One region of the Aromatoleum evansii genome, then DNA from elsewhere that is predicted to be linked to it. Evidence: predicted binding sites of a transcription regulator. Region 1 holds the regulator's gene; the other holds the start of a gene.
What was found. Region 1 encodes HrcA, which represses chaperone genes, less so after heat shock. Its sites were predicted from a motif close to TNTTAGCACTCNNNGNCNNNGAGTGCTAANA; they were not measured.
Positions count from the first base shown of each region.

Region 2: a site for HrcA is predicted at 2,820-2,850, ahead of U5817_RS21355 (protein-L-isoaspartate O-methyltransferase). Genes of this name have one in related genera too.

Region 1 covers NZ_CP141259.1:1,330,599-1,335,670, reverse strand. Annotated here, with positions in the region: gene recN (DNA repair protein RecN) at 1-760, opposite strand, end outside; gene U5817_RS06105 (NAD kinase) at 797-1,681, opposite strand; gene hrcA (heat-inducible transcriptional repressor HrcA) at 1,766-2,794, shown strand; gene hemH (ferrochelatase) at 2,825-3,922, shown strand; gene U5817_RS06090 (hypothetical protein) at 4,254-5,072, shown strand, end outside.
Region 2 covers NZ_CP141259.1:4,558,363-4,563,434, forward strand. Annotated here, with positions in the region: gene U5817_RS21340 (REP-associated tyrosine transposase) at 1-179, shown strand, start outside; gene U5817_RS21345 (TolC family outer membrane protein) at 466-1,779, opposite strand; gene U5817_RS21350 (rhodanese-like domain-containing protein) at 1,810-2,133, opposite strand; gene U5817_RS21355 (protein-L-isoaspartate O-methyltransferase) at 2,145-2,798, opposite strand; gene U5817_RS21360 (efflux RND transporter permease subunit) at 3,049-5,072, opposite strand, start outside.

The sequences.
Region 1 (5,072 bases):
CGACACGCACACATATGTGACGCAACAGGGAGGTGACGGCACCCTCCCCTTCGCCCAGCGTCGCAAGGGCCTCGTCCGCCCCCTCCATGAGACCCGCGGCATGCGCCAGGCGTGCGTGCTCCTGATTGATCTCGGCCCACTCGCCGGCGTCGAACGCAAGGTTACGCAGTTCATCTATCTGCCACGCAAGCAGGGCCCGTTCGCGCTCGGAAGCGGCCGAGTCCTGCTCGGCCGCCCGGCGCAGCTCGACCAGCCGCTGCCAGTCGCGAAAGCGGTCGGCAACCTCCTTGGCGAGGTGCTCTGCAGCGGCGTGCGCATCGATCAGCGCACGCTGTGCATCGCCTCTGAGCAGGGCATGATGCGCATGCTGCCCATGAATATCGGCGAGCCGGTCCCCAGCCTCGCGCAACTGTGCCTGCGTGACCGGCACGCCGTTGATCCAGGCCCGCGACCGCCCCCCCGCCTCCACAACGCGCCGCAGGATCGCCATGCCCTCGTCGGCCGGCAAGTCCTGCGCGGCCAACCAGTCGGTGAGGCCGCCGTCAGCGGGAAGATCAAATTCGGCCGCGATATCGGCCTTGTCGCGGCCGACACGCACCGCGCCCGCGTCGGCACGCCCCCCCAGGGCAAGCCCCAGCGCGTCGAGCAGGATGGACTTGCCCGCCCCCGTCTCGCCCGTAAGCGCGCCGAAACCCGCCAGAAAATCGAGTTCGAGGCGATCGACAATCACGAAATCACGGATGGTCAGGCGGCGGAGCATAGGCGTCGCAGAAGGAGGCTGAAGTGAGAAAGGAGATCAGGGCAGTCGCGGCGTGGCGCTCCAGTGGAGCTTGCCGCGCAGCATGGCGAAGTAACTGTACCCTTCGGGGTGCAGGAAACGCACCACCTTGGGCGAACGCGTAATCCTGACGACGTCGCCGGCATGTGCATCGAAACGCGTCTGGCCGTCGAAATGGATGCGGGCGTCGTGCGGGGAGAGCAGCTCGATCGCGATCCGGCAGCTGTCCGGGAGGGTGATCGGCCGGGCGGTAAGGGCGTGCGGACACAGCGGCACGAGGGCGATGCCGCCGACCGTGGGATGCAGGATCGGGCCGTTGGCCGACAAGGCATAGGCGGTGGACCCGGTCGGCGTGGTGATGATCATGCCGTCCGAACGCTGCGTGTAGACATACTCGCCGTCGATCGACAGATCGAACTCGATCATGCGGCCGAAATCGCCCTTGTTCACGACGACGTCGTTGAACGCGAGCGTGTGGAAAACGCGCTGCCCGCCGCGAACGACTTCGGCGTCTAGCATGGTGCGCGCCTCTTCGACAAAACGTCCGTCGAGGATCTCGGCAAGCTTGTTCAAGGCTTCCTTGCGCGGGATATCCGTGAGAAAGCCCAGCCTGCCCTGGTTGATGCCGACGAGTGGCACCGCATGTTCGGACAACCGGCGGGCGGTATTCAGCATCGTGCCGTCGCCCCCGAGGACGACGGCAAGATCGGCCTGGGCGCCGATCTCGTCATAGGTCACGGTGGCGAACTCGCCGACGAGCCCGATGGAACTTGCGGTACCTTGCTCGATCCATACAGCCAGCCCCCTTTCGCGCAGGAAACTGGCTATCGAGAGGACCGCGCCAGCGACATCCGGGCTCTGGTATTTGCCGATCAGGGCAATGGTATTGAAGCTCTGGCTCATGCCGCGGATTAAACCACAATCGCCGAGAACCTTGGCAGAGGCGCCGGCACTTCCATAGAATCGGGGAAATTACTTCTTACCGTCATGAAACCGCTCGACCCGCGCTCCCAGATCCTGCTCAAGACCCTCATCGAACGCTACATCGTGGAAGGGCAGCCGGTGGGCTCGCGTTCGCTTTCGCGCTACTCGGGTCTCGAGCTGTCGCCCGCGACGGTACGCAACGTGATGAGCGACCTCGAGGAAATGGGCTTCATCGCGAGCCCCCACACTTCGGCCGGGCGCATTCCGACGGCACTCGGCTACCGCTTCTTTGTTGACTCGCTGCTGACCGTGCAACCCCTGGAACAGGCGCAGCTGCGCGAACTGAAGGGGCAGCTGCAGCCCGACCAGCCCCAACGCCTGATCAGTTCCGCATCGCACCTGCTGTCGGAGCTGACGCAGTTCGCCGGGGTCGTCGTTTCGCCGCGGCGCGACCTGATCAAGATCCGCCAGATCGAGTTCATCAGCCTGTCGGAAAACCGCATCCTGCTGATCATCGTCACGACGGCAGGGGACGTGCAGAACCGCATCATCCATACCCGGCGCTCGTACTCGCCATCGGAACTGGTGGAAGCAGCCAACTATCTCACCGAACACTGCGCCGGACTGGGATTCGACGACATTCGCACCCGCATCCGGGCCGAGCTGAAGCAGCTGCGCAGCGACATGAGCGAGCTGATGAACGCGGCGGTCGAAACCGGCAGCGCGGCAGTCCAGGACGACAGCTCCCGCTACGTGCTGTCGGGAGAAACCAATCTGCTCGACATCGAGGACCTGTCGTCGAACATGGCGCGGCTGCGCGAGCTGTTCAAGCTGTTCGAGCAGAAGACGGGACTCATCCAGCTCCTCGACCTGTCCAATCGCGCCCAGGGGGTGCAGATCTTCATCGGTGACGAATCGGGACTGTCGCAGCTCGACGGCTGCAGCGTCGTGACCGCCGGCTACGAGGTCAACGGTCGCATCGTCGGATCCGTCGGCGTGATCGGACCGACGCGCATGGCTTATGATCGCGTGATACCCATCGTCGACATCACGGCCCGCCTGCTCTCGAACGCGCTGTCGAACGCGAACTGAGCGGCGCGCAACAATCACACAAGGATCAGCATGGCCCGTTACTGGCCCGAACCCGCCTGGACGCATGGCACACCTGCACGCACCGGCGTCTTGCTCGTCAATCTTGGCTCACCGGCGGCCCCTACGGCCGCAGCCGTTCGCCCGTACCTGAAGCAATTCCTGTCCGACCCGCGCGTGGTCGAGATCCCGGCGCCGGTGTGGTGGCCCATCCTCAACGGCATCATCCTGAACACCCGCCCGCGCAAGTCGGCCGCGAAATACGCGACGATCTGGATGGATGAAGGCTCGCCGCTGAAGGTGCACACGGAACGTCAGACGAAGCTGCTTGCGGGCTACCTCGGCCACCGCGGCATCACCGGGCTGCAGGTCGAGTGGGCGATGCGCTACGGTTCGCCATCCGTGCCCGAGGTGCTCAACCGCATGAAGGCAGACGGCTGCAACCGCATCCTGATCGTGCCGATGTATCCGCAATATGCGGCGAGCACGACCGCGAGCGTGCTCGACGAAGTCGCGGATTGCCTTGGGCACTGGCGCAACCAGCCCGAGATTCGCTACGTGCGCAATTTCCACGACCATCCTGGCTATATCGCGGCACTCGCCCAGAGCGTGCGCGACCACTGGATGAAGAACGGCGAGGGCGACAAGCTGGTGATGAGTTTCCACGGCATCCCGCGGCGATCGCTCGACCTCGGCGATCCCTATCACTGCGAATGCCGTGTGACAGCACGCCTTCTCGCCAGAGAACTCGGACTGGCGGACGACCGCTGGCAGCTGACCTTCCAGTCGCGCTTCGGCAAGGCCGAATGGCTGAAACCCTACACCCAGCCAACGCTCGAATCCCTGGCGCGCCAGGGCACGGCACGGGTGGACGTTATGTGCCCGGGTTTTCCGGCAGACTGCCTGGAAACCCTCGAGGAAATCGCAATGGAATGCCGCCATGCGTTCCTGTCTTGCGGCGGCAAGGAATTCCACTACATACCCTGCCTGAACGAACGTGACGACTGGATCACCGCACTGCGTGACATTGTGCAGGACAACCTTGGCAACTGGTTGTCCCGTCCATCGGTCGAGCCGCAGGAACTCGCCGCCAGTGCCCAGCGCGCGCGTGTTGCCGGCGCCAAGTGCTGATGAATCCGCAGTGATGCTCATGCCAGAGCTCATTGGCGAGTCGCAGGTCGAGCGCCTGGCGGCCGTACAGGAGACCATGCGCGAACACTGCCTGAAAATTTTCCGGACGACCTGAAGTTCTTCAGAAATCTGCCGTTAAAACCTGCACTTAAGCAGCCCGCAGGGGACCGCGATGAAGATTGCATCGGCAGACGTACAGCTCCAGGCTTCGCACCTCTCCTTCCATCGTCGCAAAATCTCCGAGCGACTCGAGATGTGGGTCGGTGAGCGCCCGGCCGACGGGAGGAACCCCGGCATCGGCGCCCTTGCAGTCGCGGGTGCGCGCCCTGAAGTGGAGATCTCGGCCGACGCCCTCGCCGCCCGCGAAGCCGAGGCTGCCACGGACGATTCGGGCGAAGAGGCTCTCGACCCGCGATTCCGCTTTCTCAAGCATCTCATCGAGGCGCTTACGGGACGTGCGATCAACACCCTACACCCCGGCGACCTCCGCCTCGACGAGGCGGCTGAGGTAAACATCGGTCAAGCACCCGCCGCAGGCCGCGGCGCGAACGCCACGCAACGCGCCGGATTCGGCGTCGAGTATGAATACCACTCACTATCCGAGGAATACGAATACACGAACTTCAAAGCGGAAGGCGTGATCAGGACCGCCGACGGGCGCGAAATCCGCTTCGATCTGGAACTCGAGATGGAGCGCAGCTACGTCGAGGCCTCCAACGTCCAGGTGCGCCTTGGCGACGCACGCGTAAAAGACCCCCTGGTGCTTGATTTTGCCGGCACGTCGGCCCAGCTTTCGGACATGCGCTTCTCCTTCGACCTCGACACCGACGGTCAGGCCGAAAACGTACCAATGCTTGGCGGCGGCCGCGGCTACCTTGCCATCGATCGCAACCAGAACGGACGCATCGACGACGGCCGCGAGCTCTTCGGCCCGACCACCGGGGACGGATTCGCCGAACTGGCAAGCCTCGACACCGACGGCAACGGCTGGATCGATGAAGCGGACGCAAGTTTCGGCGACCTGCGCGTCTGGCTGCCGGCAGCCGACGGCACTGGCAGCGTCATGACGGCAGCGGAAGCCGGGGTCGGCGCCCTCTACCTCGGACGGGTCGCCACACCGTTCGCGCTGCGCGGCGCGGCGAACGACACG
Region 2 (5,072 bases), 2.2 Mb from region 1:
TCGGGCTTATGGCTGGGCTGACGGGAATCTGGCAAACGGGCTTTCATGATCGCGCGACGAGGAGCGAGGAGGATCTCCACGCGCTTGCCCGATATGTGGTCGCGAATCCTTTGCGCGCGGGTATTGTGGCAAGGCTGGGCGACTATCCCTTGTGGGATTCGGTCTATCTCAGCTTGTAAACCGCCCATCGTGGTGGACGCGCGCAGCAGCGGCGGACGGGGCGGGACTCTATAGGACTTGAACTCTGTGGGAGCTGAACTCTGTGGGAGCTGAACTCTGTGGGAGCTGAACTCTGTGGGAGCTGAACTCTGTGGGAGCTGAACTCTGTGGGAGCTGAACTCTGTGGGAGCTGAACTCTGTGGGAGCTGAACTCTGTGGGAGCGGCTTCAGCCGCGAATTGGCGATATCACACTCTGAACGGCCAATTCGCGGCTGAAGCCGCTCCCACGGAGAAATCGGAGCCAATCACTCTACCAGCAACGCGTCGATGAGCTGGACGTCTTCTTCGCCAAGCGTGCCGGCAGCGGCCTTGAGGCGCAGCTGGGCGAGGATGGTGTCGTAGCGGGCGCGGGCTAGCTGGCGCTGGGTGTCGGCGAGTTGAGACTGGGCGTTGAGGACGTCGATGTTGATGCGCACACCGACTTCGTAGCCGAGGCGATTGGCTTCGAGGGCGGATGTCGACGAGACCTGGGCAGCCTCAAGAGCCTTGACCTGCGCCATGCCGCTCGTGACGCCGAGGTAGGCCTGGCGTGCGGCGAGCACGGATGAACGGCGGGCGTCGTCGAGGTCGGCGTCGGCCTTGATCTTGAGCGCCGCGGCTTCACGTTCGCGCGACGAGACGGCGCCACCGGCGAAGATCGGGACGTTGAGCTGCAGGCCGACGGTGTTGGCGTCGGTGCGCGTCGAGCCGCCTGCGGCGCTGGAGCTGAAGCCTGCACTGCTGTGGCTGCGGGCGGCGACGACATCGAGGGTCGGGTAGTGGCCGGCGCGGTTGCGTTCGACTTCGCGCGCGGCGATTTCGCGCGCGATCTGCTGCGCCTGAACGGCATAGCTACCCTGCTCTGCCGCGCTTGCCCATTCGGCGATGCTGTCGGGCTGGGGGCGGGCCAGGGAGACGCCCTGTCGCAGGCCGGCGAGCGGCGACGGATCCAGACCAACGATCTGGACGAGGGCCTGGCGGCGCACATCCAGGTCGTTCTGCGCGGCGATTTCCTGCGCCGAGGCGAGGTCGAAGCGCGATTGCGCTTCATGCACGTCGGTGATCGTGACGGTGCCGACCTCGAAGCTGGCCTTGGCGAGTTCGAGTTGCTCGGACGCGGCCTTCTTGAGCTGCGACTGTGCGGCAAGGGCGTCCTGGGCGTTGAGGACGTCGAAATAGGCTTGCGAGACGCGCAGGATGAGGTCGTGGCGCGCCTGCCCGAGCTGGACTTCGGCGAGCGCGGTCTGGAGTTCGCCCTGCTTGTACTGGATCCAGTTCTGCCAGCGGAACAGCGGCTGCGTGAGTTGCACGCCGTAACCGTTGCTGTTGTATTCGCGCGTGCCGAAGACGCGGGTGTGCGTATCGACGTCGTTCCAGGTGGTGTTGGCATTGGCGCCGATGGTCGGCAGGAGCCCGGCGCGACCCTGCACGACCCGTTCCTGCCCCGCCTCGTACTGGGCGCGGGCGGCGGCGAAGCGCGCGTCGTTGGCGAGCGCGTCGCGATAGACCTGCAGGAGGTCGGCCGACCAGGCGCTGGCCGAAAAGAAGGTGACGAGACTCAGGGCGATTGCGCGCTTCATTGACTTCTCCGTGCTCAATTCGCTGTAAGGTCAGTACTGCGGCATGGTCGGGTCGACCTGGGCAGCCCAGGCGGCGACCCCGCCGGCAAGATTGATGACTCGGGAGAAGCCCTGACGCTCGAGAAACATGCACACCTGCGCGCTGCGGCCACCGTGGTGGCAGATGACGACGATCTCGTCGTCGGGATCGAGTTCGGTCTGGCGCGCCGGCACGGAGGCCATCGGCATCAGCAGGGAGCCTTCGATGCGACAGATCTCGAACTCGATCGGCTCGCGCACGTCGAGCAGGAATGGCTTGTCGCCCTGGGGGGACGCGAGCCGTTCGGCGAGTTCGGTGGCGGTGATCTGTCGCATGCGGGGGTTCCTCAGAAGCGGAATTCGTCCTTGCGCTGGGCGTTCTTCAGCATCGGGACGACGGTTTCGAACACGTCTTCGGTCTGGTACTGGTCTTCCGAGACGCGGGTGATGAGGCGGGCTTCCATGACGGGCGCCTCGCCGACGAAGGCGAACATGCGGCCGCCAACCTTGAGCTGGTCGAGCAGGCTCTGCGGCATCATCGGCAGGCCGCCCGTGACGACGATGACGTCGTAGGGCGCGCGGCTGCTCCAGCCACGCGCGGCGTCGCCTTCCTCGACGATGACGTTCTCGACACCCGCGCGATTGAGGTTGTCGGTCGCGAAGCGGGCGAGTTCGGGCTCGATCTCGATCGAGCGGACCCAGTCGGTGCGCGCGGCAAGCAGCGCTGCGAAGTAGCCGGAGCCGGTGCCGATCTCGAGCACGGAGTCGGAACGCTTGAGCGGCAGCGCCTGCAGGATGCGGCCCTCGATGACGGGCTTGAGCATGGTCTGGCCGCAGCCGATGGGAATCTCGACGTCCGCGAAGGCAAGCGTCTTGTGGGCGGGAGGAACGAATTCCTCGCGCTTGACCGTCATCAGGAGGTCGAGAACGTCCATATCCAGCACATCCCAGGGGCGGATCTGCTGCTCGACCATGTTGAAGCGGGCGCGTTCGAAGTTCATGGCATTGGCTTCCTGTGCAAATATTAGCACACGCTAATTTAGTGCGCGATAAGTAAACTTGTGCATTTTAGCGTACTTGCTGCACTGGGGCGCGATGCATTCGCAAGGGAATCGCAAGCGGGGCGGGGGAAGACGGCCTTGTGGGAGCGGCTTCAGCCGCGAATCGGGACTATGCCATGTCGGAAAGCCCATTCGCGGCTGAAGCCGCTCCCACAGCGAAGGTTTCCATAAGGAAGGTTTCCACATGGCCTCACATGGGACGGCGCACGCGGTACCACGCCGCATACAGCGCGGGCAGGAAGATCAGGGTCAGCACGGTGGCGACGGTGAGGCCGCCCATGATGGCGACTGCCATGGGGCCGAAGAAGGCGCTGCGCGAGAGCGGGATCATCGCGAGGATCGCCGCGGCGGCGGTGAGCATGATGGGGCGGAAGCGCCGCACGGTCGATTCGACGATGGCGTCCCACGCGCTGCGGCCGTGTTCGCGGTCCTGCCGGATCTGGTCGACCAGGATCACGGAGTTGCGCATGATCATGCCTGAGAGCGCGATCGTGCCGAGCATCGCGACGAAGCCGAAGGGCTTGCCGAAGGCGAGCAGGAAGGCGGTCACGCCGATCAACCCCAACGGCGCAGTGAGCACCACCATTGCGACGAGCGAGAAGCTCTGCAACTGCAGCATGAGCACCGTGAGCACGGCGATGAGGAAGAGCGGCATGCCCGCGGCGACAGACGTGCCGCCCTTGGCGCTCTCCTCGACGGCTCCGCCGACCTCGACGCGGCAGCCCAGCGGCAGCGCGGCTTCGATGGACGCCATCTGCGGGGCGAGATCGGCAACGACGACGGCAGGTTGCACGCCGCCGTACAGGTTGGCGCGCACCGTGACGGTAGGGATGCGGTTACGGCGCCAGACAACGCCCTGCTCGAATCCGTATTCGGCCGTTGCGACCTGGGCGAGCGACACGCTGCGGCCGCCGCCGACGGGGATTGCGAGGTCCGGCAGCAGGCCCAGATGCACGCGCTCGGATTCGGCACCGCGCAGCATCACGTCGATCGTTTCGGTGCCTTCGCGGAACTGGGTGACGGCAAAGCCTTGCACCGAGGTGTTGAGCAGGGTCGCGACGTCCTGCGTCGTGAGGCCGAGGAGGCGCGCCTTGTCCTGATCGACCTTGAGACGCACGCGCTTGGACGGCTCTTCCCAGTCGAGATGCACGTTGGAGAGCTGCGGGTGGGCGCGCATCTTCGCGGCGACCTCGTGGGCGATGCGCCGCAGTTCGTCGAGATCCTGGCCGCTGACGCGGTACTGGACGGGAAAACCGACCGGCGGGCCGTTTTCGAGCCGATTGACGACACCGATGAGCTCGGCCGGGGCCTGCTCGAATAGCCCGATCAGTTTCGCGCGCAGGGCCTCGCGCGCCTCAGGGCCTTCGGTGAGGATCACGAATTGGGCGAAGCTGGTCTGCGGCAGCTGCTGGTCGAGCGGAAGGTAGAAGCGCGGGCTGCCGCCACCGACCCAGGCGACGTAGTTCTCGATGCCGGTTTGCGCATCGAGGAAGGTTTCCAGGCGCCTGACCGCGCGTTCTGTGGCCTGATGCGAGGCGCCTTCGGGCAGGCGCAGGTCGACGAGCAGTTCCGGGCGAGTGGATTCCGGGAAGAACTGCTGCGGCACGAAGCGGGCGAACACGAACAGCGAGCCGGCGAAGACGAACAGGGTCACGAGGATCACGAGCCAGCGATGGGCGACGCAGGCATCGACGAGGGCACGCAGGCGCGTATAGAAGGCCGTGTGGTAGATGGCGTATTCGTCGTGCAGCTCGTGGGCGCGGGCGTCGCGCTCGGCGAGTTTCGCTCCGAGCCGCGGCGACAGGCGACCGAGGAGACGCGCGAACACTGACTGCTTGCCGCGCTGCGCACGGAAGTCGGGCAGGATGTGGTAGCCGAGCCAGGGTACGAACAGCACCGCCGCGATCCAGGACACCAGCAGCGCGATGACCGTGACCTGGAAGATGGAGCGCGTGTATTCGCCCGTTGCCGACGCCGCGGTCGCGATCGGCAGGAAGCCCGCCGCGGTCACGAGCGTGCCGGAGAGCATGGGCATCGCGGTGGAGACGTAGGCAGCACTCGCGGCCTTTGCGCGCTCCCAGCCCTGTTCCATCTTTGTGGCCATCATCTCGACCGCGATGATCGCATCGTCGACGAGCAGGCCCAGCGCGAGGATCAGGGCACCGAGCGAAATCTTGTGCAAGCCGATGCCCAGAAGGTTCATGAAGAGGAAGG